Parashewanella spongiae: one gene and its partner. The protein of the gene in region 2 interacts with the protein of the main gene of each other region in a pairwise test. Links are inferred from orthologs where the notes say so. Each region holds a gene or a part of one and is shown on either strand. Other genes may lie near its edges.

The links.
Region 1: the proteins of E2I05_RS05180 (region 2) and ndk interact in binary tests that used the Escherichia coli proteins (3 or more experiments, as listed by UniProt). The link is inferred for Parashewanella spongiae from one-to-one orthologs.

What each region holds. Positions count from the first base shown.
Region 1 is NZ_CP037952.1:2,311,891-2,327,375, reverse strand. The notes cover bases 12,165-14,931. They hold ndk (nucleoside-diphosphate kinase), read right to left. Parts: upstream 13,881-14,931; coding sequence 13,449-13,880; downstream 12,165-13,448. Other genes in these bases: E2I05_RS08885 (hypothetical protein), read left to right, coding at 14,458-14,913; E2I05_RS08890 (hypothetical protein), read left to right, coding at 14,093-14,461; E2I05_RS08900 (ankyrin repeat domain-containing protein), read right to left, coding at 12,247-13,281. Outside these bases: E2I05_RS08940 (ABC transporter permease), read right to left, coding at 1-1,636; E2I05_RS08935 (ABC transporter ATP-binding protein), read right to left, coding at 1,636-2,349; E2I05_RS08930 (arylesterase), read left to right, coding at 2,405-2,974; E2I05_RS08925 (hypothetical protein), read right to left, coding at 4,011-4,790; E2I05_RS08920 (hypothetical protein), read right to left, coding at 4,868-5,350; E2I05_RS08915 (pentatricopeptide repeat-containing protein), read left to right, coding at 6,062-9,610; E2I05_RS22300 (hypothetical protein), read right to left, coding at 10,148-10,537; E2I05_RS08905 (ISAs1 family transposase), read right to left, coding at 10,608-11,732; fdx (ISC system 2Fe-2S type ferredoxin), read right to left, coding at 15,255-15,485. UniProt on the Escherichia coli protein: Major role in the synthesis of nucleoside triphosphates other than ATP. The ATP gamma phosphate is transferred to the NDP beta phosphate via a ping-pong mechanism, using a phosphorylated active-site intermediate.
Region 2 is NZ_CP037952.1:1,358,723-1,374,319, reverse strand. The notes cover bases 6,894-9,772. They hold E2I05_RS05180 (5-formyltetrahydrofolate cyclo-ligase), read right to left. Parts: upstream 8,682-9,772; coding sequence 8,106-8,681; downstream 6,894-8,105. Other genes in these bases: E2I05_RS05170 (DUF6776 family protein), read right to left, coding at 9,257-9,772; erpA (iron-sulfur cluster insertion protein ErpA), read right to left, coding at 8,777-9,193; E2I05_RS05185 (cytochrome-c peroxidase), read left to right, coding at 6,894-8,037. Outside these bases: E2I05_RS05205 (TonB-dependent receptor), read left to right, coding at 1-841; E2I05_RS05200 (HDOD domain-containing protein), read left to right, coding at 1,778-2,506; ribose-5-phosphate isomerase RpiA, read right to left, coding at 3,368-4,015; E2I05_RS05190 (protein adenylyltransferase SelO), read right to left, coding at 4,226-5,698; more of E2I05_RS05185, read left to right, coding at 5,947-6,893; more of E2I05_RS05170, read right to left, coding at 9,773-10,063; E2I05_RS05165 (chloride channel protein), read left to right, coding at 10,123-11,847; E2I05_RS22445 (transposase), read left to right, coding at 12,524-13,300; E2I05_RS22440 (transposase), read left to right, coding at 13,297-13,908. UniProt on the Escherichia coli protein: Involved in the removal of 5-formyltetrahydrofolate.

The DNA of each region.
Region 1 (15,485 bases), 950 kb from region 2 along the record:
CAAGTTGAGATTGAGTGACAACACTTTGTCCACCGATCTTGGTCATACGACCTCGGATTACAGGGTAAATGTCTGTGGCTCTCAAATCATGTTTTTCAAAAAAGTCAGCTAATGGCTTAGTATCTTCTGGCGCAATATTCACTAAAAAATAATTAGGTGCTTTTTCTGGTAATTGTTGTTGCCATTCTTCGAGTAGATCTTGCCTCAGAGCGAAAATAGTGAGTAATAAAACTAATGCACTGCTAAAACCCACCAATTGTACTGCATTTTGCTTTGCTCGTCGTCTAAGACCTGCGAGTGCAAGTTGCATAGGATTGCTGATCTTTAAGCCCGCTCCCTGTCCCATGCGCACCATTAAGTAGCCCACAAGCAACAATAACAAAGCTAAAACAATGATTGTGGCAATAACAATAACTGTTAAAACTAAATTTTGAGAATACAAATATCCTAATCCACCTAAAGCGGTCATGCTTAATAGGACATTTAACCATTGCCCAACGGATACTGTTTGTAATTGCCTTTGTAAAACTCGTAAAGGTGGAATACTGAGCAGACGTAGAAGAGGATATGCTGAGAACATAAAAGCACTCAGTAGACCTGTGCTAACTCCTAATAGAAGTGGGCGAGTAGCAGCAGGTGAATAAGCCGCTATTTCGGGAGGTAAAAACTCTGTCAAACTGAGATCAAGCAGCAATCCACCAGCTAAACCTAATACGATACCTAGTGAGCAAATCAACAACAGATGAAAAGCAAAAATAAAACGTATTTGCTTGGCACTCGCCCCGAATGTTTTTAGCATAGCTACTGCATCATAATGGCGTTGACAGTATCGTTGTGCAGCAATACCTATCGATGTACAGGCTAAAGCGATACCTAATAAGCTGGCAAGCAATAAAAACTTTTCGGCCCGTTTTATAGCGCCTGCAAGCGGTGAGTCACCTGACTCTACATCACGCCACCGTTGACTATTGTTCAATAATGGTTTTACAAATTCTTCAAACGCTTCTAGCTGAACTGAAGTTCCCGTGAACTGATACAGGTAAGTTACTCGGCTACCCGGCTGAACAATTCCAGTTTTAGCCACATCATCTATACGCATCAACACTACAGGTGCTGATGCAAATGGATTAAAACCTGCATCTGGTAAGCGTGAGATTTGCTGACTCATTTTGAAACTTTTACGGCCAATTTCAATTTGATCTGGATACCCCAATAACCCAGCTAATCTCGTCTCAAACCAGACTTGATCGGCTTTCGGTAACTTGTCTGATGTCTCAGATGAGAGTTCAATTGTACCTTTAAGCGGATAACCGTCTTCTACCGCTTTAATTGTGACAAGCTGAAATTTATCATCCGCATATACCATAGAATTAAACTCCATGTTTTCAATATGCTTTAAACCTAAGGTACTTGCTTGCTGCAAAACAGAAGCATCCAGCTTAATTGGAGAATCAATAATACGATCAGCAGCGATAAACTTACTGGCTTCCCCAGATATGGCAGCCTGAAGTCGCTCACTTACGCGGGCTAAACCGCTAACCGATAAGACGGCGAGTGTAATTGCAAGCAAAATGAGGACTAACTGACCTTGCAATAATTCACGCCTAAATAAGCGCCATGCAATTTTTAATTCCATTAAGCTATCCTTTCCGCAGCTGGTGTAATTTCAGATAAGTGCCCATCTTCCATCTTTAGCTGACGTCGACACTGCTCAGCTAAAGCTAAGTCATGAGTCACTACAACTAAGGTCGTTTGACTTTGTTTATTCAATTCAAACAACATTTGTTCAATCTTGTCACCGTTTTCTTGATCAAGATTCCCAGTTGGTTCATCAGCGAATAATACTTTAGGCTTAGATATAAACGCACGAGCAATAGCAACCCGTTGTTGTTCACCACCAGATAGTTGTTTGGGTAAGTGGTTTAACCTATGAGATAAGCCAACTTTTTCAAGCATTGAAAGCGCTTTGCTTCTAGCATTTGGAATTCCAGCCAGTTCGGCTGGCAACATGACATTCTCTAGTGCTGTTAACGTATCTACCAGCATAAATGATTGAAAAATAAAACTTACTTTTTGTTTCCTGATGGCCGCTTTCTGCTCTTCATTCAAATCGGATAGTCCTTGACCATCAAGATACACTTCTCCCTTCGTTGGAGAATCTAACGCTGCTAATAAACCAAGCAAGCTCGACTTCCCAGATCCCGATGGTCCTACAATCGCAACACTGTCCCCTTGCTTGACTTCTAGATCTATGCCTTTAAGGATAGTAAGCTCACCTTCTTGAGTTTTTACTGATTTTTCGAGGTTAACCACTTTTATGGCTAGATTATTTGCATTATTTTCGCTCAAAATTCGATCCTTTATATGTCATCGTTCAGTAAAACAGAAAGTAATAGCTGTAAGTATTTTATGCTTAACAGCAGCACCAACATTCGCTGACACCATTTTAATCCTAGGTGATAGCCTAAGCGCAAGTTATGGAATGCCTGAAAATGAAGGTTGGGTGGCAAAACTCAAACCAGAATTGACACAACATACCATAATAAATGCCTCTGTTAGCGGTGAAACTACGGCGGGCGGATTACGCAGACTGCCCAAGCTCCTTGAGTCTAACGATCCTGACGTTGTCTTTATCGAATTGGGTGGAAATGATGGACTACGTGGTTTTTCACCTACAAAATTGAAATCAAATCTTACAAAATTAATCAAATTAAGCTTAGAATCAGGAGCCAAGGTGTTACTCAGTGAAGTTGTTGTCCCACCCAATTACGGCCCACGTTACAGTAAAAGCTTTAATCAGGTATATCACCAACTCGAAGATAAAGAAGATATAACCCTGATGCCATTTTTTATGATGGATATTGCTCCACATAAGGAATTGATGCAACGTGACGGGATTCACCCAAATGCAGCTGCTCAGCAAAAGATCACTGATTTTGTCAAACCTTGGATTGAAAAAGCCGTTTTGCAATAATTCGTGACAATTATGCGATACACAATTGATTTCTTAAACTACAAAAATACCAAGTATATCCACCTCTTGCATATAAAAAGTTTAACTATAACTGCAATTTTTAGCCTTCATCCTAAATAGATCGGCTGGGAGCGTTCATATACGCAGAAAAAATTACTGATAGCAAGGCATGAATAGCAGCAAGTAGTGGTTAGGAACTGTCCCTAAATAACTTCCCGATTTGTTACTGCTTAAAATTGCCAGTATCAAGGCGCGAAGAATGAAGTTTAGTTATTCTAAATGAAAGATGAGTAACGCAGAGAGTGGCAATTTTAAGCGTAACCCTTTGGGCTGTGTTTATTTTTGGCTTCTACTGTGTTGTCGAAAGCTTATGTAGAGTAACTACACCACACTTTCTTCGCCTTGTATAAGCTCAAAAATAAACGACAGCAAAACAGGGAAGTTATTTTGGGACAGTTCCTTACCGACATACAAAACTGTCGTTACTTCGTTTCGACTTGCAAAATTTATAACGTAGCTAGCGGTGATTTTGCAAGTATATGAATGTTCAGCACTCACCTGATGGGTGAATTCGGGTTGTTTAATTTTGTATTTAACTTCAATATATTAAAGTTAAATAGTGCATTCAACCGATTTATTTAGGTTCATAATTGTAGTCGGGTAATAAAGTTTCATCCTCAATCGCTCTGTAGCCTTGATTGGTACGTTGAAACTTTAGCTATCTAAAGTCTAAAGTTTCATACTGATTCGCTCTTAAAGGCATTTTTACAAGGGAAATGAAGTAATAAAGTATCATACCGAACGAAACACGCTTTTGGACAAAAGTGAGTTTCGGTTTCAGTTCATAATCAATAGATTGCATTAGAAAAAGTATCTCTAAAATCAAATTATGAACATCAAATCGCTGTGAGTCTCGACTAGCCCTAAAAATTCAACTTAGGGCTTGCAACTGAAATGCGCACAACGATAATTATGGTAAACAGGTTTTGGCTTACGCCCGTTTAAATCATAGGTTTATTATTCACTTGCTGTGCGTTTAGTTGGGCACTTCTATATAACCCTTGAAATTATTATCATATTTCAATGTTTGGATTTTAAGTCGCTTACTCGAATACTTGTGAAAATCTTCTTTTATTTTATTCGACATTTTGTCAGCTACTTTCATTCCAGACTCTAGAACCGACCCCGCTTTATCTGCTTTAGCATACCCAAGTGTTACATTTTTAGGTAAGAAAAAATCCAAATAGTAAGGTATTTCTCGATTATTTATTTTCTCATGTAATCCAAGCTCATGATCTGTAACTAAAAGGATATCTTTTTTACTTTCAATTGCATCTAGAAGTATTCTTGAATTCTCAATAAATAAATGCCAACCAATTCTTTCTCCTTTAGCCACCTCTAGAACATCAAATTGGTAGAATCCAACTAAAAATTTAAAACATAGCTTCCCTCCAAGCGTAGCTAACGCATCTTTGAAGTAGAGCAACTCGTAAACTGCTGTCGAGCAACTTTTCTGGCCTCTAAATGTAGAGTCATTTGTATCAATAAAGTAAATTTTATCAAAATTTTCGAAGCTAAACCTTTCTTGACTAAGTGAAGGTTTTTCTCCTGAACTTATAACCGATAATTTTTTCTCTTTATTCTCGCCTTGATAGCTTCTAAAGTGAGTTAAAAAGCTATCTTTTAAATTATTAATACTATTTATATCGCCAGAACCATCTATTGAATAATTAATGTTGAGTTCGCCATTACAATCAGTTTCAGTAACAAATTCAAGCCATTCTTTTCTTGGTAATATTTTATTTTTCTTGCTCATATTCTTAAATTTCTCTAGTGCTTAAAAGCAAATCAGTGTTATCCATGTTGAAAAGCTTTATTAGGGGTTTTTACACTTTAAATATAAGTATTAAACGAATTAATTAACTGCTTAGATAATAAATGTTTTTCATTCATTATGTATTTAATAGCAATCAAATTACCTTCAAGTCGCACCTTGTCCTGCAATGATTCAAGCTTTACAAATTTGGCTATTACCTCATCATCGACCAGAGAATAAAATTTTGCTGGTAGCCTTCCATTATTTAGTAATGAAACTACAGTACAATCTGGTGAAAAGTATATTTCATTAACATTGTGTTCTGATGGAGTTACGCATTTGAAAGTACCATCAGGTAACTTGACTACGACATGAGCTATTAGCTTTAAAACTATGTTACCGAGTTGAGAGAAAGTCCAACCGAACTGTACTTCTCCGTTGTTAGTTTTAAGGTATTCGATTACGTTGTTATAACATTCTAGTTTTACACTTGCACTTGCACTTGCACTTAGAGCATCAACTTTTATTCGCTCAATAAATATAATATCTATTGATTTCAAAAAGTCGTACGGTAGTTTTTTGGGTATCAAATAATCCACAATATTCTCGAAAGCCTTAACGGTTTAATCATGCACCGACCCATTAAGACGGCTTGATATTCAAGCTATAATTGCGCATAACTAAATGTTTAAAAAGTTTAAAAAGTTTAAAAAGTTTAAAAAGTTTAAAAAGTTTAAAAAGTTTAAAAAGTTTAAAAAGTTTAAAAAATAATACCTTAAATATCCAATCAGAGTAAAGCCACCACTAATGCTACAAAAGAACATATTATCTTGACGAAAGGTGAAGAATTTATGTCAGCTATCAAACGATAATTTTCACCACAACAACACTAGATGCAAATTTATAGCTCGGACTATTAAATGTTAATTATTAGGTCTGTTTTGTCACAAAAGAGTCTCTCGAAAGAGTACTATTTACTTAACAAGTAAACATTAGAAATAGTATTGCGGTGAATGTTCGTTACTAGCAAGGTTTGGGGCAAAAATGCGCCAGCCGACCAAGTTGGCAAAGGAGGGACAAAACCAATTTACGCCCAATTTCATTATTTTTGAGTCTGAAGGGCAACTATGAATTATGAAACGGCTCCTCTGTTCAGTAGATAATTTTCTGTTATACATTTATAGAATGCCTTAAAGCTGAATATTTTTGTATTTATCATTTCAGTGCGTTATTTCTTAGCTTGTTAATTCACTCACTTATTGAGTAATGTGATGGCGACAGTGCGCACACCTGCTGAGCAACAATCAATATATAGATTCATGCTTACAAGTCTCCAAGAATACCCAAGCGAAGCCGTATTATATCTTAACTTTGAGGTTTCAAAGTTTGATGGTGATGAAAACTTACAACAGTGTTATCAAAGATTAAGCAAAACCAATAGACAAAAGCTGTATGATTTTTTCAACAATAAATCATCGTCAACTCGCTTTAACTCTTGTACACAAGATGCTCATTATTGTAAGAAGCCAAGTAATGCTTGCCGACGCTTTGCAACTGAGCCCCGATCCATTACTCCAAAATCGAGCATTCAGTATCCCAAGCAAATACAGCAACCATCTTCCTCCCCTAATTCTTTTTTTACTCAAACCAGTGGGCTTATTCATTCTTGGAAACTTAAACAGAGAAGCAAAAATCAACTGGGTATTGAGTTAAATGCATTAATTGGTGGTTGCACTAAACTTTCTCAGCTTATTGAAATCATTTACAGCCTAAATAACGACAAACAGGTCATGGAAACATCATGGGACATAAGGTTAATTCATAAATTGTTACACAAAGCGGCTGAGTTTTCTGACAGCAGTTCATCTAATTTCGACGGCGTTTTTAATGACATAACACGATTTAAATCGTCCTATGAATCGAAAACATGCATCCTATTACTGAAATTAATTAAGTTAAATCTAAATTTTTCAGATGGTAAAAGATTGGTGCTAGGCAATGCAGCTGAAGCCAGCTTAATGCTGCAATGGGGCATCAAGCCTAATGTTGCCATTTACAATGCTTTTATCACGGTATGCGCTAAAACAGGCCAGTTTGAGAATGCTTGGCAACTGGTGTGTGGTGATAAGCCCGTGATGGCTCATCATTTGCCATTAAAAGCCAATCAAATCACCTGCACGAATTTGCTGACAGCCTGCGCTGAAACGGGGCGTTATGCCGAAGCCAAATCATTGGTGTTGGCCGATGACAATGGCGATACAACTACAGCCAGCTTAATGCAACAATGGGGCATCAAGCCTAATGTTGCTATTTACAATGCTTTTATCACGGTATGTGCTAAAACGAGCCAGTTTGATAGTGCTTGGCAACTGGTGTGTGGTAATAAGCCCATGATGGCACCTCAACTACCACTAAAGGCAGATTCAATCACATGCTTGAATTTGCTGACGGCCTGCGCTGAAATGGAGCGTTATGCCGAAGCCAAATCATTGGTGTTGGGCGATGGCGATACAGTTACAGCCAGCTTAATGCAGCAATGGGGTATCAAACCTGATATAGCCATTTACAATGCTTTTATCACGGTATGCGCTAAAACAGGCCAGTTTGAGAATGCTTGGCAACTGGTGTGTGGTGATAAGCCCGTGATGGCTCCTCATTTGCCATTAAAAGCCAATCAAATCACCTGCACGAATTTGCTGACAGCCTGCGCTGAAACGGGGCGTTATGCCGAAGCCAAATCATTGGTGTTGGCCGATGACAATAGCGATACAGCTACAGCCAGCTTAATGCAACAATGGGGCATCAAGCCTAATGTTGCTATTTACAATGCTTTTATCACGGTATGTGCTAAAACGGGCCAGTTTGATTGTGCTTGGCGACTGGTATGTGGTGATAAGCTCATGATGGCACCTCATCTACCACTAAAGGCAGATTCAATCACTTGCATGAATTTGCTGACGGCCTGCGCTGAAATGGAGCGTTATGCAGAAGCCAAATCATTGGTGTTGGGCGATGGCGATACAGTTACAGCCAGCTTAATGCAGCAATGGGGTATCAAACCTGATATAGCCATTTACAATGCCTTTATCACGGTATGTGCTAAAACGGGTCAGTTTGATAGCGCTTGGCGACTGATGTGTGGTAATAAGCCAGTGATGGCACCTCATTTGTCATTAAAAGCCAATCTAATCACCTGCATGAATTTACTGACGGCCTGCGCTGAAGCGGAGCGTTATGCAGAAGCCAAATCATTGGTGTTGAGCGATACAGTTACAGCTAGCTTAATGCAGCAATGGGACATCAAACCTAATGTTGCCATTTACAATGCCTTTATCACGGTATGTGCTAAAACGGGTCAGTTTGATAGCGCTTGGCGACTGATGTGTGGTAATAAGCCAGTGATGGCACCTCATTTGTCATTAAAAGCCAATCAAATCACCTGCATAAATTTGCTGACGGCCTGCGCTGAAACGGGGCGTTATGCAGAAGCCAAATCATTGGTGTTGGGTGATGGCGACACAACTACAGCCAGCTTAATGCAACAATGGGGCATCAAGCCTGATATTGCCATTTACAGCGCCTTTATCACTGTATGCGCTAAAACAGGCCAGTTTGATAGTGCTTGGCAACTGGTGTGTGGTGATAAGCCCGTGATGGCTCCTCATTTGCCATTAAAAGCCAATCAAATCAGCTGCCTGAACTTACTGACGGCCTGCGCTGAAATGGAGCGTTATGCAGAAGCCAAATCATTGGTGTTGGGTGATGGCGATACAACTACAGCCTGCTTAATGCAACAATGGGACATCAAGCCTAATGTTGCCATTTACAATGCTTTTATCACGGTATGCGCTAAAACAGGCCAGTTTGAGAATGCTTGGCAACTGGTGTGTGGTGATAAGCCCGTGATGGCTCCTCATTTGCCATTAAAAGCCAATCAAATCACCTGCACGAATTTGCTGACAGCCTGCGCTGAAACGGGGCGTTATGCCGAAGCCAAATCATTGGTGTTGGCCGATGACAATAGCGATACAGCTACACCCAGCTTAATGCAACAATGGGGCATCAAGCCTAACGTTGCCATTTACAATGCCTTTATCACGGTATGCGCTAAAACGGGCCTGTTTGATAGTGCTTGGCAACTGGTGTGTGGGGATAAGCCTGTGATGGCACCTCATTTGCCATTAATAGCCAATCGAATCACCTGCCTGAATTTACTGACGGCCTGCGCTGAAGCGGGGCGTTATGCCGAAGCCAAATCATTAGTGTTGGGCGATGGCGATGGCGATACAGCTACAGCCAGCTTAATGAAACAATGGGACATCAAGCCTGATGTTGCCATTTACAATGCCTTTATTAAAGTATGTATTAAGGCTAAGGAGTTAGGCACTGGAATATGGTATTTAGAAGAAATAATAAACAAGTGTAACATGAGTACTCTTTCACAAATACATGCTCAACTTGCGCCGCTTGAAAAAGATAATTTCGCAAGCATGATTGATAAAGGGATAACACAAGGAATATATAAAAAAAATGTTGGCTTAATGAATCATTGTATCGATTTGCATATGGATAAAATCTTCGAAGGAGATTCAGGTGATGGTACACATATTCGAGGTGTTCCATTAGCTTTCGCAAAACTATTATTTTGTTACCACAAACAAAACAATGAACCCAAGATAACATCGATCATAACTGGATACCATGGCAATAATACGTTAAAAAATGGAATGATAAGTTTTCTCAAAGATGAATTTGGACTTGAGTTTATCGAGGATGAATTCAACTCAGGAATGATAGTATTGAGCAAGTCTGCCCATTAACTGTAGTTGCTCGCATTTATCCGTCATTTTCTGCTCACAATAAATGACTTTATAAAAACCAGCTTGCTCACATTAATTGCTTTTATCAAATTAGTTGCTCAGATTAAGTGATTTTATAAAGCTATGTTGCTCACTTTAAACGATTCTATAAATAAACCAATTTAAATGAGCTACAAATTAAATAATATCAGCTGGTTGACTCGTTTTTGGACAAAAGCTGTTTATAGAATGTAAAAAATGAAGTGCAGGGGTATAGATCTTACTGCACCCCTGCGTCCAAGTGCATGAATGTGTTTTTTAGAATAGTTGAACCTATATCTGGTCTTTCATTGTCTAATATATTTGTAAATACACTTTGAACAAATGGAGCAACCCAGTATTGGGAGTCTTCTGGTGGAGTCATGCCACATTCTAGATGGTCAAGATAATCATTAGAGATCATATAATGTGGGCAGACTGTAAGAATATAACTCAAATGAAGAATGAATATAGATCTTATATCTTCAGATAGCTCATTAAGTGATTGAGATCGATTTTCTAGATAGACATCACTATCGATTTCGACATTACCCTATACTCTGGCAGCTTTTCCTTGCCATGCAGCCAGTTGTTTATTTTATCTACTATAGACCCAATACTGCGATGATCTTCAAGATATAAATTTGAGTACGTATTTATTATTACGGAATCAAAATACTTCCTGTCTAAGCTATAGCAGTCATTGATTCTACCTTTCTCCAAAAGAGCCTTCATAGAGTCAACTGTTCCCTGAATTGAAGAATAAACGTATGAATCCATACCTATAGCCGTAGTCTCCATAGTGGCAAAAAACGTCACTGACATGGACAGCCTATGATAGAAATCTATGTATTCATCTAGTTCAGAGAATACCTTATGCTCTTTATACTTTTCATCATTCACCATCATGTGGTAAGAACTCCTTCTTTTGCTTAACGCCTGCATGTGGGGCTGCGCTCCAGGGCAAACGCATGAGTGTTCATATTTTAACCGCGTCGGAAAATCCCGCTGTTAATACTTTCTCTAAAAAGGATGTGTTCATCCAAGCTCGCCTTCTTTTAGTTGGCATACTGACTTTCGTTTTCTCTTTTCTCAGCATATTAAGTGCTGTTTGACGTAGTATTCCCCAGTTTTCAGCACCGTTGTCCTTATAAATCTGGCAGGCATCTTCTCTCATTGTTAGATCTAGCACCCAGTGCAGGCTATTCTCTACAGCCCAATGCTCACGGACAGCTTCTGCGAACTTATCTTCTGTTAATTCTGTTGAACAGATGTAGTAGCGGTACTCTAAACTCGGTTCTTTCCCTTTTTCCTGTCGATAGCTCATCGTAACCCCAACCGTTTTTAATGACGGCCATTCAGGAAATTCTTTCGCAAGTCTTTTGGCACTTAGGATCTGACAAGCTCTCGCTTCAAGCCTACTGCGGTTTTTTTCTATTTTTAGATTGTCGGCTTTAGCGTTTCTAAAATCATCAAACATGCTTTGCACCGCTTCATGTAGTGACGGTTGATTCCCTTTAACAGCCAGCAAATAGTCAGCACCTTGTTTGATAATCGTCTTGGCTATTTCTTTTTGGCAACCCATTGCATCAATAGAAACTATCGCGCCTTTTATTTCTAATAACTTCAGTAGTTCTGGGATTGCTGTAATTTCATTTGATTTCACATCGGTACTTAGTTGCCCTAGTACCATCTTATTTTTGCTCGCAAAAGCATTGATCATATGAATGGTGGAAAGACGATCCTCTCTATCGTATGAGCCTCTTAGTGTTTTCCCGTCAATCGCTATAATTTCCCCTTTAGATAAACGATTAACTGACTGCATCCATTTGACAAAGCACTGGTTAAATTGCTCAGGCTTAATTCTGCTAATAACTCTCGCAATAGTGTCATCAACAGGGACTCCAGACTTTAAAAAACCATGCTTTTGAAACCAATCTAAATGGCCTTCTGCATACTCTTTAATTTCTTTCCAGCCTTCTGCACCTGCTATCACAGCACATAATGTGATAAAAAATATATCAAACATTGGATAGGTAACTTTCGCTGATTGACGCTGGTCATCGAGTAGCTCGAAATGCTTTCTAAAAGAGGTAAGATTCATCGTCATCGGGTACTTCCGCAAAAAGAAGTATATGATCACAAAGTAAGATCTGGGTCAAACTTTATTTCCCAATCGGTTAAAAAGCGTTCGCGATCTTGCCCTGGGCTGCGCTCGAGATATAGTGGAAACCAGATTAAGTGAGTATTATCGTTAATCAAGGTGTTCACCTTTCGCTAAGTCAATTTCAATTACAGCTTTTTTCATTTTGACTTCGGGGCTGAAGTGAGTCAACTAGAGAAGAATCAAAGGTAATTCAGTATGATACTTTAATACTTGGTATGACACTTTATTACTCAGTATGATTCTTTATTACTCTACAACAATAATACATGGGGATTTTATGGGTTACAGCCATCAACATATAAGTTATCAGAAGTAGCAAGTCACTCCTCTAACTTGAAGGCGCACTGTATATCATGAAGTAGCATATACCCATGTTACCAGAAGATGCATCTTCTGGTATCCCGAGTATAGAGCTTACAAAACTTGCTAAAATGAAGCATAACTTTCGTCTTTACACGCTTTTCTGTGAAATTAAAAAATGAATAAAATGATTCCTTGCGGCACTAGCCAATTTTTGTGCTGTGTCTCCATTTTTAGCTTCCAGTGTATAATCAATACCGTAAACATTAATAAACTCATGAATTAATTCAATTTTTTCTATTTTAATTATCATCATCAAACTCGTCTCTCCTGCATTATTTTGCCAGTTGAGATCAATTTTTTTCTGCCCAGTTTTCAGTTGTCTCACAACATCTAAAGCCATCTTCATTTCACAAGTCGAAAGCAAATACTGCAAATAGTTATTCCCTCTCGCATCAACTGTATTAAGATCAAATTCTGGTTGTTTTTCCAGCAAAACGAATACCTTTGTCCACTTGTTTGTATAAGCTAACTTCATGAGCTGTTTCGTATCATCTGCACTTAAATCTAAGTTTGGCTTCTCTAATAGGAAAGCAATAACATTAAAAAGTTGATTATCACTTGCTACCAGAATGAGTTTACGTCCTTCATATTCGTAATTTGGGTCAATATTATTACTCATAAGCAAAGAATCTGCTAACTTAAAAAGGCTTAAGTGACATGCGGTGTACAAATATAAACTATGATTGAAAGGTATTTCACTTTTTATAAAAAACTCAATAGCAACAGAAATTTCATATTCAAAATCAGTGGACATAAAATCGGCTAAAATATTGTCTACAGCTTTTGCTAATTGATTTAAAGGCAAAGATAGTTTTTCAAGTAAATCTGAAATTATTTCAATTTTATGATTTTTTATAGCGTCTTTAATTCCATCAATACCATTACTAGTACCTTCCTTTGCAAGCATTTTCGACTTAATTGCACTAGACGAACCGGATAAATTTTCTGGATGAACAACATTTTCATCTAATTCAATGGACTGACAAGGTGCTTCCGCAACTTCATCACTTTTAGATTCTAGTCTTTGTAATCCAGAAGGTTTTTCCGGAGTTCGAAGCTCTAAATCGACATAAGATGAAGGAGAGTCTTGGCTTCTGCTTCTGCTTGTGCTATCAACTGCCATCGTTTGTCCACACTACAAGTTATGAAACAATTTATAATGCAATAGAATGGAAATTTGAAGTTAAATATTTATGTGAGACAACTATTTAGCTATTTGATATATTTTAATCGCTATGAAAACAAAAAAACTCGCTTGTAAGCGAGCTTTTTCTCAAAAAAATACTCAAATTAACGAGTACGTGCACATAATTCTTCAGTACTGAAGAAATAAGCGATTTCACGTGCTGCGGATTCTAATGAATCTGAACCGTGTGCGGCATTTTCATCAATGCTTGTCGCGAAATCAGCACGAATAGTGCCAGCGTCTGCTTCAGCTGGGTTTGTAGCACCCAAAATATCACGATGTGCAAGTACAGCGTTTTCACCTTCAAGAACTTGAACCATGATTGGACCTGAAGTCATAAATCCGACTAAAGCACCGAAGAAAGGACGCTCGCTATGCTCAGCGTAAAAACCTTCAGCTTGCTCTTTAGTAAGGTGCAACATTTTTGATGCTACAATTTTTAGGCCAGCATCTTCGAAGCGGCTGTAGATAGCACCGATTTTGTTGTTACCAACTGCATCAGGTTTAACGATTGAAAAAGTACGTTCGATAGCCATTGTAAGCTTCCTTTACTAGCAATATTTAGAATTCGCGCGGATTATACGAAAAATATTCCTAAAAACCTACCTTTGATCACTGTTTTATTATGAATTGTTAATGACTCAGTTCTAAAAATACTAATTCAGTGAATTAAACGATTGGGATGATATATAAAATAAAAAATCGGTGTAGTAAAGTATTCAGCCCCTAATAACAACTATGTGTAACCATGAAATATTTTTTGCTACTTTTCTTGTTCCCATTGATACCTTTCGCCGCCCCTATACCTCCTGAATACTTGCAAGGTCAAGCCAACGAAGAGTATTTAAAAACTCTGCATGAATTAAGAGCCATTTTTCCCGACAAGGGACCACCACAGTTATTATTAATGCTTGCTTCCCCATATGGAATACTCGACATACAACCCACCAAGTTTTCATCTGACGAAAACAAAAACAAATTTGCTAATTTCAATTTGGGAGCAGCTGGATCTATCATTTCTGATTTAGAGCCCAATATTTTAAAAAACTACCAGAAATTGTTTTATGTCATGAAAACACTTGTAGAGAAAAACGATTATCCTCTATCAAAAAGATGATGAATAGAGCTGAAAAAATTGACCATTTTTTTAATAATAATTCTGATATCAAAATCGTTCAACGACTTGATGACAGTGTATACAGAATCAATAATGCGTTCTTTACACCAACAGTAATTATTCAATTTGAACCATCAGACGTTGCTGGATTTGTACCTTCAGCCAAGGCAACAAATATTACCAATTTATCTACTCAGCCTTATGCTAACCATACTAAACAAACAAATGATTTAAGAAACTTGATGAAACAATTTTCAATAATCGCAATCGTTAAAGAAAGTAATTCTCTGACCAATGTGATCTTTGGCGGCATAAGTAATAACCACTGGGGAATCAAAATTTCTCACAAAGTAAATGAGCAGCCTAGAATTGGGGGAACAAATAGCCTTGGGTTCAAGTATGATGATGTAGTGAAATTATCTAACACCCTTTATTATTATCAAACTAACTAGAGGCTGTTTATCTTTCGTGATTATTTTTGCAGCGATAAGTTGGTCGTTTTATACAAGACAGAGCTTGTGCCGTTTGGTATTCCAAATAAACAAGCGATAACGCAGTAGAAATGACCAATTTACGCTGTCTTAGATGCTTTTGAGCGTTCACTGTTCTGTGTTGTAACCCGTTTACTTAGATGACTAAGCTTCACTGCTTACGCCTTGAACAGATAAACGCTCAAATAGCACAAAATTTAATCCTAAAAGATAAACAGCCCTAATTAGCGCTTCAGATTGTGATTTTTATAACGATAAAGAAGAAGCTATGAACAGCCTCTTCTTTATGTGTAAGTAACTTTCTAATGCGACTCACTCACCATATTAAGCGTGTATTTAGGAATATCAACTACCATATCCGCATCAACAACTTTAGCTTGGCAAGCTAAACGACTTTCAGGCTCTAATCCCCATGCTTTATCAAGCATATCGTCTTCTAACTCATCACTTTCTTCGAGTTCGTCAAATCCTTCACGCACGATACAGTGACAAGTTGTACAAGCACATGATTTCTCGCAGGCATGTTCAATATG
Region 2 (15,597 bases):
TAAACTCAACTATGTTGTGGGTGGGCGTTATTCTAAAGTTAAAGACGACCTGATTGATGCCACAAAATATCCAAATGGAATTAATTTGGATGAAAGCGCTCACGCTTTAGAGCTCGGTTTAAATTATCGCCCAAGTATTCACCAACGTTTTTACTTACGCGCTGAAGACAACTTCCGATTTGCAAAAGTTGACGAGCAAGCTTTCACCTCACCCAATGTGTTCGGCTTAAAGCCACAAACAGGTCGCTCTTATGAAGCTGGTTGGGACTATAACACTCAAAAACAAAACCTAAAAATCAGTTTATATCACTTAGAATTAGAAGACGAAATTGTTTTTGACCCTAGTGCTACGCCTCCTACACCAACCTCATTCTCAGGTGCAAACATCAATGCTGACGCCTCCCGTCGCATTGGAACAAACTTCGACTGGAATATTCAAGCAAACAGTATTCTAAACATTGGTGTTCAATATAATTATATTAACGCTGAATTTACCGAGGGAAGCAATAAAGGAAAAGCACTATCATGGGTTGCCGAACATACAGCTAAAATTAGTGCAAGCGCAGATATAACTAAAGATTGGCAAATCTATGCTGAAGCGAATTACATTGGATCACGATTTATTGAAGGTGATAACAGCAATAGTGATCCAAAACTATCAAGCTACACCTTAGCAAACCTCGCCATTAATTATACTTTTAACGATTGGCAAGCCAGTTTACGGGCTGACAATGTATTAAATAAAGAATACGTGAGCGCAGGATATTACAGCAGCTTTAGTAGTGGATATTACCCTGGTGAAGGAAGAAGGTGGCGTTTCAGTTTACGCTACCAGTTCTGAGTAAATTAATACCAATTAGGGAACTAGCGATTTAGAAAGTACCAATCAATATTTTAAATTTTTTTGTCATACCTGCAAAGGCTGGTATCCAGTGACTTTTATAGAAAAGCTTAAAGGCACTAGACTCCAGCCTGCGCTGGAGTGACGAGGATTCATCGGTATACTTTCTTCCGCAGCGTCCCTTACAGTAATTAATCCCTCACTCAGCAATAGATAACGGCTTTCAGTACAAGGCGCATGTTCGAAGTACTATATTCTCTACGACCGCCATACAAAGCTGGCGTTCAACGCATGGGCTTTTGTCAGGATAATTAAAGAACGTGCAACGTAGCAATGTAGCAATGTAATAACGACAGTTTTGTATGTCGGTAGTCTAGGGGCTGTTTATCTTTCGTGATTATTTTTGCAGCGATAAATTGGTCGCTTTATACAAGACAGAGCTTGTGCGGCTTGGTATTCCAAATAAGCAAGCGATAACTCAGTAGAAATGACCAATTTACGCTGTCTTAGATGCTTTTGAGCGTTCACTATTCTGTGTTGTAACCCGTTAACTTAGATGACTAAGCTTCACGGCTTACGCCTTGAACAGATAAACGCTCAAATAGCACAAAATTTAATCCTGAAAGATAAACAGCCCCTAGTGCCTTTGCTTTTTTCTATAAAAGTCACTGGATACCAGCTTCGCTGGTATGACAAAGATTGGTACTTTCTAAATAGCTAGATCCCTAAGCCCAAATTCAGTGAATCTATCACTGAATTTGGGCTTTTTTCGTCCCGCTTGAGTCGAAAAGCAACTTTGATCACATTTGACGACGATCTTGAGCACCTTTACTAAAGTTATTTGAATATATGTCGTTATCAGTACTTGACTCAAACACTCTAGATATGGGTAAATTCTCATAATGATTCGAACATACAACATAGGCATCAGCAAACATGACTGATCTTGAGCAAACAGTATTTACTCAAGTAAAAAATATCATCGCGAACGAAGAACAAGTCATTGGTCGTCGTGGGGTGTTTATCCCTTTAAAAAAAGCCATTATTGCTGATGGTGATATTCAAAATGTCATCGATATCATCGCGAGTGATCCCGCCATTGCCGCACATTTACTTTGGCGCACTAATTCTGCCAACGCAGGCAGTTCATCACTCAAAAAGCCTAAAACATTAAAGGAAGCACTTATTCGACTTGGTCAAGTGAACATTTATCGTTATACCTTTACGTTTTACTTAAAAGAACATTTTGATGAATTACCCCAACCATACCAGAGATTAGTTAAAGGCTATTGGCAATTAACTGAAGATATTGCAGAAGAAGCAATAAACTTGCTGCACGAGAAAGGCGAATTGTCTCTTGATGTTGATGAGCTCCAAACACTCGCCCTTTTCAGTGTGTTTGGCCAAGTTATCGCCTTAACGGCATTTGCCTATTTAGAGCAAGAATTACAACAAAGCATCCCTCTAACTATTGTAAAGAAGTTAATCGATGAACAACAACAGACATTCACTTTGGATGCTTTCAAAGCCCTTAAACTAGACGATGAACTAGAAAGTGAATTTTTAATCGCCCATAATTTACGTCAAAGTGAAAACGAACATTCCGTTGGCCTTATACTAAGAAATATATTAGACAATAGAAATATACTGATAAACCCAATTTAACTACGCTGAAATTTTTCTACTTAGGAAAATTGCGGAAGAAAGTATACCGATGAGTTCTCGTCACTCCAGCGCAGTCTGAAGTCTAGTGCCTTTGCTTTTTTCTATAAAAGTCACTGGATACCAGCCCTCGCTAGTATGACAAAGATTGGTACTTTCTAAATCGCTCGTTCCCTTAACTCTAAATAAAATACAAGGCTTTGTTCATTGTGAATAGATAGCACACTGGAATAAGTATAATTTGTTTGTGTTAAGCAGAGTTGTAAAACATTTCCGTCACTACCTCATAGTTATCTAAAAAAGATAATACCAATTACAGTAATTAATCTCTCACTCAGCAAGAGCTAAAGGTTTTCAGTACAAGACGCATGTTCGAAGTACTATATTCCCTATGGTCGCCATACAAAGCTGGTGTTCAACTCACTTCGTGCTTTTGTCGGAATAATTCAAGTGCTTGTAACGCAGTAATGGAACCTTTTAGCTTTGCCCTTCGGGAGCTTGTATGTGCACACTTTGGTTTATAAAGAATACTTCTCAAAATTGTCTTGACGTAAGTACCTGACCATAAGTTTCTTAAGATTTTCTAGTGCCCATTTTCAGCACTCTACGGTGTTGCAACTTCGGTTACATAGCTACGGCTATGCGCCCTACATTGCGTCATGTATAGCCCTAAACCTGAACACAATAATTATCAAAGAACTTATCGACAGGTACTTAGCAGTGTAATAACGACAGCTTTGTATGTCGGTAACAACTATGCCGTCATCAATTTCGATTTCAATTTGAGCAAATACATAGCTCTGAGTTGAGCATTTACTTACTGTAATTAGTATAACTTTGAGGTAGTGAACTTAAACGGTGGGTCTATTTCACTCCGTCTGGAGTCCCGACCAATAATACATCTGCGCCACGCTCTGCAAATAGACCGTTTGTAACTACACCAACAATTGCATTGATTTGTTGTTCAAGTTTTTTAGGGTCCATAATTTTCAAATTATGGACATCCAGTATCACATTGCCATTATCAGTAATCACGCCTTCACGATAAACTGGGTCGCCACCTAATTTAACCAATTGGCGAGCGACATATGAACGAGCCATAGGGATTACTTCGACGGGCAAAGGAAAGTCACCGAGAATATCAACTTGCTTAGTATTATCGACAATACAAATAAACTTATCCGCAACTGCTGCGATTATTTTTTCACGAGTCAAAGCTGCACCACCACCTTTAATCATCGACATTTGTGCATTAATTTCATCTGCACCATCGACATAAACAGATAGCTTATCCACTGAATTCAAGTCATAAACAGGTATACCCAAAGACTTTAGCTTTTCGGTTGAAGCCTCTGAGCTTGAGACCGCACCGTCAATATCTGCTTTCATGGTTGCTAGTGCATCGATAAAGTGGTTTACCGTAGAGCCAGTACCAACACCAACAATAGTGTCCGCTTCTACATATTTTAAAGCAGCCCAGCCTGCGGCTTTTTTCATTTCATCTTGGGTCATGTTCAATCTCATTTTTTCAGGGATTAATAATGGCCGTATTATACCTAGTTTATATTTAAAAAAGTGCTATCAATCTAACAAAATGGATAAGATTATAGTACTTAGAGCTTGTGCCATCGCTCTTTCTATATTCAATGGAGCTATCAATATAAAAGCGCGCGTATTTAACAAAAGCTCAGAGAGTTGATTGCTCCATATTCATATTCATCATCAAGTCCCGCAGAAGGTTTTGTAATTCATATCATGATCTTCTGCTGGAGTTTGAAACGGCTGAGTCAACTCGCTTTCATGATAAGGGTGTCGCAAAGCATTTAAAAACAGAATCGCTGCTTTGGGATCACCACTTGCTTCACACTCTTTAATTACATTTTCTACATGATGATTTCTTGGAATAACAACAGGATTAAAGTCTCGCATAAACGCTTGGATCTCAACATCCGTATACCGCTGTGAAACCACTCTTTTTTTCCACTCAAAATAATGCTCACCTAAGTCTGCAAGCATTTGTTGCTCAGCTTCTTTGCAGGTAATTGATTTTGTTAATAGATGAAAGCAAACCGTATAATCTAGCCGTCTTTCTTTTAATTGTTGAGTAAATGAATCGATGAAAGCTTCATTTTTAAGTCGCGGTTCAATCAATCCCACTTTTCCAGACATCATTTCCACGTATTCTTGTTTAAATCGTTTAGAGAAACCATTTATTAACGATTGCATAGAAGACAACATATCAGAATCGCAATCTTTATTTGACGTATCATTCTCACCAAGTTGCAATAAACTTTCGGCTAACCTTGCCATATTCCATTGTGCGATATGCGGTTGATTGCCAAAGGCATAACGACCTTGTCTATCGATTGAGCTAAATACCGCTTTAGGATCATAATCCCCCATCATGGCACAAGGACCGAAATCTATTGTTTCACCCGAAACTGCCGTATTATCCGTATTCATTACACCATGAATAAACCCGACACGCATCCACTGTACAATTAGCCTTATCTGATTTTCGATTACTTTATCAAGTAGCATTACATAAGGGTTGCCGTCAGAACTAAAAATACTCGGGTAATGTCGATTTATCGTGTAATCGGCCAGTTTTTTAAGTGAAATAATATCGCCAGTCGCCGCAAAATATTGAAAGCTCCCAACTCGAATGTGACTCGATGCTACACGGCTTACCACAGCGCCTAAATGCGCTTCTTCACGATAAACATATTCACCAGTAGTAGTAACGGCCAAGCAGCGACTTGTTGGAACACCTAAAGCATGCATCGCTTCGCTCATGATAAACTCACGAATAGCTGGGCCGATAGCGCAACGACCATCACCACCTCTGGAAAAACGAGTTACTCCTGAACCTTTAAGTTGTAGATCCCACCGTTGTCCATCAACATCTATCAGCTCTCCCAATAAATGCGCTCTTCCATCGCCAAGTTGAGGGTTATAATGTCCAAACTGATGCCCTGCATAAGCTAACGCTATAGGTATAGAGCCAGAAAAAATTTGATTACCGGATAAAAAAACCGCTAGCTCTTCTGCATTACCTTGTATTGAATCAATAACATTTAATTGTTGTGCTAGAAGTTCATTCCATAAAAATAAACTCGGTTCAACCACAGTAACTGGCTCAGCTCTTTCAAAAAAAGATTCGCCAAGATTAATATAGGTGTTATCAAATTGCATGAACGATTCCTTATTTGATTATGCCTTTGCGATAATCAATGCTGTCAACTAGAGACTTATATGCCTTCTAATAATCACGCCTAACACCATAATACTATGAAAATGTTGAAAACCCAGATTTAGCCAAATAAATCTTATTTCCCTCTAAAACAAGGAGAATCAAGCTAGCCTCTACTGATTTGTTGTAGATAGTATTTTTTATGACCTACAATCATATGGTTGCATATTGTATTAAAGGAGTTACAAGGATGTTATCCAAAGCACGTATCGCGATTTCTATTTTAATATCGCTTCCATTAATTAGTTGTGGTGGAAATGACAAAAAAACAGAGGTCATTACACCAGTCGTGGAACCTCAAGCTGTCGTTGTTCGAAACTTGATCAGTGAGCAGGTGGGAGGGTTAGATAACCTTAAAGTTCCAGAAACAAACGCTGACTTGCCACAACCTCTTCTTGATGACGGCACACCAGATCCCACTTTTGAAACAACAGAAGCTAAACGCTACTTAGGTAAGCAGTTGTTTCATGATCCAGTCAGAACGGTACGTCTTGACGCGGCTAAAGGCGGCGTTATTGAAGCTGCGGGAACGGGTTCATGTGGCAGCTGTCACTTTGGTGAAGCAGGCTCTAAAGCGGGTATGCAATTTAATTTCAATGTCGGCGGTGAAGGTCGAGGGTATACCGATGCTGAAGGTAACTTCATTCCAAGAAGAAGGCCGCAACTGGATATTTTACCAAGATTACGCCAAGAGCCGCTCTTTGTTGGCGATCTAATGGTCGATCATTTGCCAACTCTCACAGATGTTTATGAGGATGATATTGGAATTCCATCTATTGCAATTAAGGATCCAAACCCAGGTGAGCTTTTACAATCTGGACGATTTGATGCACTTGACAGTGTTTCTCGCAATGCGCCAAGTGTAGTGGGTGCGGCATTTAATAATCGCCTATTACTCGGTGGTTTTGCTGGTGAAGATCATAATTCAGTCAGAGGGTTAAATCCATTTAACCACCCTGCTCAAGAAAACATAGCTTTATTACTGCTAGATGCTCACCGAATGCTAGAAGCACAATCCGCCGAGTTGCAAAGGATTCCTGTTTACAAAAAGCTATTCACTGATGCATTTCCTGAGGAAGCCGCTAGAGCTGAACAAGAAGATGATCTGAACTTACTCATCAATGATAAAACCATACTTCGAGCTACTGCGACGTTCATGAGAACCGTTGTCACTCGTAACAGCCCGTGGGATAAATTTCTCGCTGGAGACAACAATGCTTTAACAGACTCTCAATTACGTGGAGCCAAACTATTCTTCACTGATCCAGCTGATGGCAATGGTGGTGCAGGTTGTTTTAGTTGCCACAGCGGACCAATGCTAAACAAGCAACATAATGATCCTGATGTAGTAGGCACAGGCCAATTTATTGAAGAAAACTTTATTAACTTAGGGCTAAGTGATCACCCTCTACAAGCATTAAATCGACATGTTCGTAATGACCCAGAGTTTCGTGATGATGGCCGTAAAGAAATTACTCTAAGAGATGAAGATGCTTTTGAGTTTAGGACGGTTACGCTACGCCAAATTCGAGATTCAGGTGCTTTCTTCCATAACGGAGAGTTTACATCGGTAAAAGATGTCGTTGAATATTTCAATAATGGTGTACCTCAGGATAGTATTGCTGGTAATGCTTCTACATTATCGACACGCTTTACTCATCCAAGAGGGGAAGGCTCTGAGCCTGGATTAGGGCTTTCTGAAGATGAAATTAATGACTTAACCGCATTCATTAACGATGGCTTATTTGATCCAGCGTTTGTGACTTTTGATCCTGACTCAACCACCGATACTTTTCAGCTTAACGAAAGAGATTTAACTTACTCTTTGCACCGTCCTGATTTGGAAACATTAGGCGCAGTTGATGGTCGAGTCGCCAGTGGGCTTCCACAAGATAATAACGATTTATTATCTCGAAGAGACTTGGGCATTGATCCACCATTGGACGTCACTGATAGACTTACTGTATCACTCAGTAAGCAATCAATAGTCAATGATACGGAGCAGCAAGATACTCACATCATTCACAACACTAGTGACTCGATGATTGATACTCACTTGATCATTGTATTAAAAGACTTACCTGATGACGTTGTAGTATTGCAACACAACGGTATGACTGAAAATGACGAACCTTACTTTAGGTTGTTTTTACAAAATGGTGTGATAACACCGGGTGACGGTATCAGCCACACTATCAAATTACGTCATCAAGATGATAGCGAAATAACAACTCCAATCAGTTACAATTTACTTATGCTTTCAGGGCAAGGTAACCCTTAACCCTTATTGAAATTGGTTAAAACAAGTATCGCAAACTCACCTTTCGTCTCGGCGATTGGTGAGTTTTTTTAATCGAACTGATGTAAAGTACTCGGTGTAACGATAGTTGAAAGTGGAACATCCCAAGATTCTATTGGTACCTTTGATATCTGCTGACAGTCATGGGCAAAACCAATTACCTTTGTTGTTACTAAGTCAACATTTGCGAGAGTGCGATCATAATACCCACCTCCCATACCCATTCGATTACCATGACAATCAAAAGCCACCAAAGGTGTAATTATCACATCTAACTCTGTCACCGGAATAACATTACGAATATCAAGACAAGGTTCAGCAATACCATATTTGTTGTATCGCATTTTACTTTTCCCATCATAATGCAGGAACAATAGCTGGCCTTTATTAAATGGGTGCAAAACAGGTAAACAAACTCGAATAGATTTTTCCCACAATTTCTCTATGAGCGGAGTGGTATCAAGCTCACCATCGTTCGATAAATATAAAGCAACTGTCTTCACTTGTTTGTTTTTAAGGCAATCAAGTATTCTCGACGCACCTTGGAAAGAAAAGCTCTCTTGCTGCTGCCTTGTAAGCGCGTTTCTCTGCTTTCTTATCGATTGTCGCAAGCTTTTTCGATCCATAAAATCAGATTCCGTACATTTCAGTTTTATACCCATTTTCAGGTACTAAAAAGCCGGATAAATCCGGCTAAATCAGTTGCTATTTCAGCAAACTACTAAACTGAGAAGCTCGCTCCACAACCACAAGTCGTCGTGGCATTAGGGTTTTTCACAAAAAACCGAGAGCCTTCAAGCCCAGAAGTATAATCAACGACACCACCGACTAAATATTGCAAGCTCATTGGATCGACAACCAATAATACGCCTTGTTTCTCAATCGTAAAGTCGCCTTCGTTTACTTTTTCATCGAATGTGAAACCATACTGGAAACCAGAACATCCACCACCAGTTACATAAACTCGAAGCTTTAACTCTGGATTTTCTTCTTCCTCAAGTAAGGTTTTTACTTTGCTCGCTGCTTCGTCGGAGAACTGGATTGGCAATGCTGCATCTGTTTGTTCTTCAACTGCATTTTCTTGATCATTTCCAAATTGTTCTACTTCTACTACCGCAGTTTCAGTTTGTTCCGACATCAAAACCTCTTAATTTCTCTATTGTGAGGAATTATCTAATACCTTAGTTGTTTGTTCAAGTATTCACTGAGTTTCAGTTCCAGCTTCTACTTTTGTTTCATCTTTAAGTGCTTTTTGCTGCATTAAATCATCAACGGCGTCTTGTATCAACGAAGCTTTGTTCGCCTCAAGCTCTGTCATTTCAAATCCTCTTTCAGTTTGCTGAGCTTTGCTCCAACGACTTGCTGGCACAATTACTTTTACTAACACTTTTTTCCAATCTACTTCACTAGGGAGAGATAACCTCGCATTCAGCTCCTGAAAAAACCTAAAGTTAAATTTAAATTTTGATTGAGAGAGCTCATTAAGAGATTGCCGAACTTCTTTACCGTCTTTCACACCAATCAATGTGAGTTGAACATGTCCCTTAACTGAGCGTTGCCGCTTTGATTGCTGGATCAATACTAAAGTGAGATCTTTTTTATCTTGAATAATTGATGGCTCAAGTTTTAAATCATAAACACTGATCCCTTCAGCCGTTTTTTCTGGTGTCATAATACTGCGATAAAAAGATAACTCACGCGCAAGTTTTTTTATCTTATGTTCTTGCTCAAGAAACATCACTTCCATATTCGCATTAGCTTCTTTTTCGATGCTTATTTCAAGGTTTCTCGTGGCTAATTCTTGCGCTTGATGATTCAAGCTTTTCTTAAGCTTTGCTATTTCATGGGCTTCATGTGATTTTTCGGATAGGAAGTCTTGAGAATAGTAATAACTTACGACTCCTAGACAGAAAGCCAGAACAACGATCAAAAATAAATATCGATTTAATGGAAGATATTTATGTTCAATCACTTGCAGGCGATTGCGCCAGCGCTCATAATTTGGCATTAATTATTACCTTTTAGCTAAAAACCATTCTTAATCCTAGATTAACTCAGGCCAACTTAGTGCATTCTACTATAAAAAAAGTCGCAAATACTCGCAGTTTCTTAGCCATTAACAACTATTTAAGAAATGGTTTAAAGGATCACTTATCGGAAGGTAAGACAAGTATACAGCTGTGCTTGCTTGCATTAGCTTTTGCGATTGCAGCTTCTGCTGTAATTATAATGTTCCGACTCATTTTGAATGCTTCTTACGATTATACTGAGCTTAAACAGATGAGCTTTAGTCCAGATTATACTGATTATCGTATCTATCTTCCCTTGTTGGGCGCTTTAGTTATCTGGGGAATAGCTAAAATAACCTCCAAGCGATACCAAAGAATGGGGATTGCCTATGTGATGCATCGCTACAAACTTCATTATGGAAAAATCCCTCTGCAATCGGCGCCAGGGCAATTTTTTCAAGCTTTAGTCGCGTTAGCTTGCAATTTTTCAGTCGGTCGAGAAGGGCCCGCAATTCACCTTGGAGCTGTAACCGCAAGTGTCATTGCTGAGAAGTTTAAACTGCCTGATAACTGTATTCGAATCATGTGTGCCAGCGGCGTTGCTGCTGGTATCGCAGCAACGTTTAATGCTCCTCTCGCGGCCGTAATATTTGTCTTTGAAGTCATCGTTCGAGAATACCGAATACATTATTTCTTTCCGATATTACTGGCCGCAGTGTGTGGGGCGCTCAGTAGCCGACTCGCCTTCGGAAATGTACATGAGTTCGAAATCATCAATGTTATCCACATCCCGCTTGATCACTATCCAATATTACTGATTGGCGGATTAGCACTAGGTTGTTGCTCAGCATTTTTTAACTTTTCACTGCTAATCGTTACTGAAAAAAGTAAACCTTGGCCTTTACTCAATAAATTATTACTTGCTGGATTAATTACCACAACAATAGGTTTTTTCCTTCCTCAAGCCCTTGGTAATGGCGAACTAGCCATAAATGCTGCCATCAGTGAGCATTCTGGTTTAGGGCTGCTCATTGCCCTGTTGTTCGCAAAAACTATCGCCACCTCTTGTGCTATAGGGCTTGGCGTTCCGGGGGGAATAATTGGTTCATTGTACGGGATAGGCGCATTACTGGGGGCTATCATAGCATTACTCAGTGTCCTAATATTTCCTGAAAGCGCACCTTATATTGGCTTATATGCTGTTATTGGCATGACAGCCATGATGGGAGTTTGCCTGAGTGCACCACTAGCCGCTTTAGTCGCATTACTTGAGTTAACGAATGACACCAGTATTATTTTACCCGCTATGTTTGTCACAGTTCCTGCATTTTTAATCGCATATCAGGTGTTTAATTGTCGCTCGATATTTTTCAAACAACTTGAAATTATGGGACTCGGCTATAAAGTTCCACCTTTAAATTTAGGCCTACAAAAAAGAGGCGTACGCTCAATGATGAATACTCAATTTATTGTGATGAATCAAAATTCAGAATTGTTGTTAGAAGTATTAAAACGCGCGGATGGAAGACCTGTATTGATCAGAAAACCTGATGAGCAAATACATATGCTTCAACTCGAAGTGCAGGTAGATGGGGAAGATTCAGCGCTTTCAGCTCAACCTGTGCCATTATTACCAGACACTGCCAGTATTGATGACGCCTACAAACTTCTATCTCCAAAACGCGCAGGAGAAGTGGCTATCTATCAAAACAACCATACAAATATTATAGGTGTAATCAGTTGGTCAAATCTACAAACTGAAATCAATAAAGGTTACGTTTAACCCTTCAAAATATTTTTCAAATTATTGAAAAATATTTTGAACTAATTTTAAAAGAGGCTGTCTGACTATATGAACAGGTTACTTAAACTTTGATTGTTCATCATCATTCTCCCTTTATTGATAATATTTATCATCAATTCCTTTTAGGAATCCAGCGACCTTAAATTGGTCGCTTTTTTTTGACTATTGCATTATACCAATTACAGTAATTAATCTCTCACTCAGCAAGAGCTAAAGGATTTCAGTGCAAGGCACAAGCTCGAAGTACTATCGGGATAATTCAAGTGCTTGTAACACAGTAATGAAACCCTTTAGCCTTGTCCTTCGGGAGCTTGTATGTGCTCACTTTGGTTTATAAAGAATACTTCTCAAAATTGTCTTGACGTAGAATAACTATGCCTTCATCAATTTCGATTGCACTTTGAGCACATACATGGCTCTGAGTTGAGCACTTAATTACTGTAATGGCTATGTTTTCATAAACTGTTGGTAGGCGTATACTGATTTTAAATTGTAGCGTTTGGAATTTAGTTATGAACTCAAGTTTCGGTGTTCAAATTCAATAATAAAGTGAGCGTATTTTACTGATATATAAAGAAAAGATGAGAGTTAATGTGTTGTAATCTTGTTGCTTAGACAAAAACTAAAACACACCAACTCTCAGACAAATATTGACATGAAATCACTTTCTCTACCATCACTTACTTCCAATTTTTTACAGCGTTCAGGCATTCAAATTGATAATTCGTTCAGCACATCATGGAAACAGCTTGGTTTTGTTTCAATGTTGACATCTTGTGGCTTCAGTAAACGTTCGGGTATTGAAGCAACCGAAGTCGTTTACTTACTAATGCTTTGGGTTTGGTTGAAGGTTGATACCATATCTATGTTTGCTAAAGAGTCACTACTCAGCTTTTCTTCTGCTAAGAAAGATGTGCTTTATGATTTACTCAACCGAGAAGACTTGAATTGGAGAAAACTGCAACTTTACACCGCTAAAAAACTCATAAAACAGGAAGGCAAGAGTAAAGTCAGAGCTTTTGTTGTCGATGATTCAGTAAAGCAACGTCGTGGTAAGAAAATGCCCGGCGTATCCAGTCACTTCGACCATTTGACAGGGCGTTGTGTTATGGGACAGCAAGTACTGAGTTTTGGCTACGCTTCTGATAGTCAATTTGTCCCACTGGATAATGAACTCTTCATCAGTCAAACCAAAGCACAACCTCTAACCCGTAAATTTAAAGATGAGCGCTCAATAGTCGCTAAACGTTACAAGCAATCTGTGGCTAAAACTAAGCCTGCTATGGTTGCAGGTATGGTTAAACGTGCGCTGGGAGTAGGTATTGAAGCTGATTATTTTCTTGCAGACTCTTGGTTTGCCACCAAGCCTATTATCAGCATGACGCTTGAGCATGATTTGACGGCTATTCTCCGAATGAAAAAAACAAAATGAAGTACCGCTTAGCGGATAAATCAGAGTGCAGTGCCGCCGAACTATTCAAAACTCAAGTAAAAGGCCGATGGCAAAAACTAGCAGGGTTGCCTTATCAAACAAAGTCCATTGTCGTTGAGTTGAATCTAGCAGAAACGGCAAAGCTTGAGCCGAATTGGATTAAGGTTAAACTCGTCTTTTGTCGAGGTGTTAATCCTGATAAGAAAAAAGCAGGTAAACACGATTGGGCATTATTTTTAAGTACGGACGCTTCGCTAAGCGATGAAAAAATTCTTGAGATTTACGCTTTACGTTGGGGAATTGAAGTGTACTTCAAGGAAGCCAAACAACATCTTGGCTTTTTGAGTGAGCAAAGTCGTCATTACAGTGCTTATATTGCTTCAATTCATCTAACAGGGTTGAGGTTTTGCTTGCTTCTGCATGCGAAGCAAAATAATGAAAACAGCAAAGTCTGTGACTCAAGGAACCTACTTTGCGACAGTCTACAAAATTTAGATTTTGCTTGTAAATTATGGGGCTTATTTAAGGCTTTGATCAGCGATGCAGTTTCTAGTATTTCTTCGTTATCAACAACAGAAAGCGAAATCATACTGAATAAAATCAACTAAGAAGTGACCTCGTTTTTTAATCAAGTCATGCAAATGGATACTTTTACATTACGCCAAGAGGCTATTTCTACTGGAAAGTACCCATGATTTTAGCTAAAAATGAACTCCGAAACTTGAGTTATGATCCTAGAAACATCAGTTGACTGCGTTCTCAAGCATAGAAAAATGGCTGATAGTAAGGCGTAGCTTGCAGCAAGTAGTTATTCTACTTGCAAAAGTTACAACGCAGATAGCAGTCATTTTAGCAAGCTTGTGAGCGTAGAGCTTTTCACTCATTGGGTGAAAAACATGATAATAAAATCATCGTATTGCTCAAACAGTTACTCGTATACTCAGCGTTCAACTGATGTTTTTAGGATGAACATAGCCCAATTTCGTAAGCTGATAAAAAGTCTACAAGGATTGAACGATAAACAACGATTGGAACTGGCTTCAGCACTCAACGAAAAAACCACTTTAGATCCAGTATCCCAACAGCTTGAATCACGTCTGATAAAGCATCCTGAATGCCCTCATTGTCACAGCAACCTAATCAATCGACACGGAAAAACCGATGGACACCAAAGGTATCGCTGTAAAAATTGCCTTAAAACGTTCGTGGCGACTACAGGAACTCCTCTTGCGAGATTGCACCATATAGAGCGTTGGTTGGATTACTTTTACTGCATGAGTCAGAGTATGAGCTTAAGAGAGGCGGCTAAACACTGTGACCTAGATTTGAAAACTTCTTTTAACTGGCGTCATCGATTCTTAGAAATCCCAACTACCATGCAGCCATCTGTTTTGGAAGGAATTATTGAAGCAGATGAAACCTTTCATCCTTATTCAGAAAAAGGAAGTCGAACACTAAATCGTAAACCAAGAAAACGTGGAATGAAGGCAAAAAAGCCAGGGCGGTCAAATGATGACTGGGTAAAAATCGTTACCGTTAAAGATAGAGCTCATCATACTTAGGGACGTGGCGGAAGAATGTATACCAATTTTATCGTCACTCCTGCGAACGCAGGAGTCCAGAGTCTTTGGTTAATTTGGGCACAAGTCGCTGGATACCTGCGTTCGCAGGTATGACAAATTAAGCGTTGAAATTTAAATTGGTATTATTTGAACTGCGACATCCCTTATGACAATACCTTTGAACATGTAACCAGTGATGCTCTAACAAGAGAACTTGAGTCTAAAGTACAAAAGGACAGCGTGCTGTGTACCGATGGGTTCAAGGCTTACATCGCATTTAGCAAAAATAATGACTTAATACATAAAAGGCTAAATATCTCAGCAGGAATAAGGGTTTTAGAGAACGTCTTTCATATCCAACATGTTAATGCTTATCATAATCAGCTAAAGCTATGGTTATCTAAGTTTCATGGAGTAGCGACCAAATATCTGACTCATTATCTTGGCTGGTTCCGATTTATGGAGAAAAAAGAAAACTGTAACGAAAACAGTTTCTTTAAAACTCAACAACAGTTGATACCAACATAGCCACTGTAATTGGTATTAGAGGCCTCTAGCAGAACATTCTATTCTTAAATTTCAAAAGGAATGTGCATAGCTTCCTTAACCAACATTGACTGATTCACAAACAAATTTGCGACAGAACCACAGTAGAATTAAATTGTATAAAAACAACCTCTTTAATTCATATTTTGGATAACTGTATGACGCCATATTTATTAAATCACCACAATA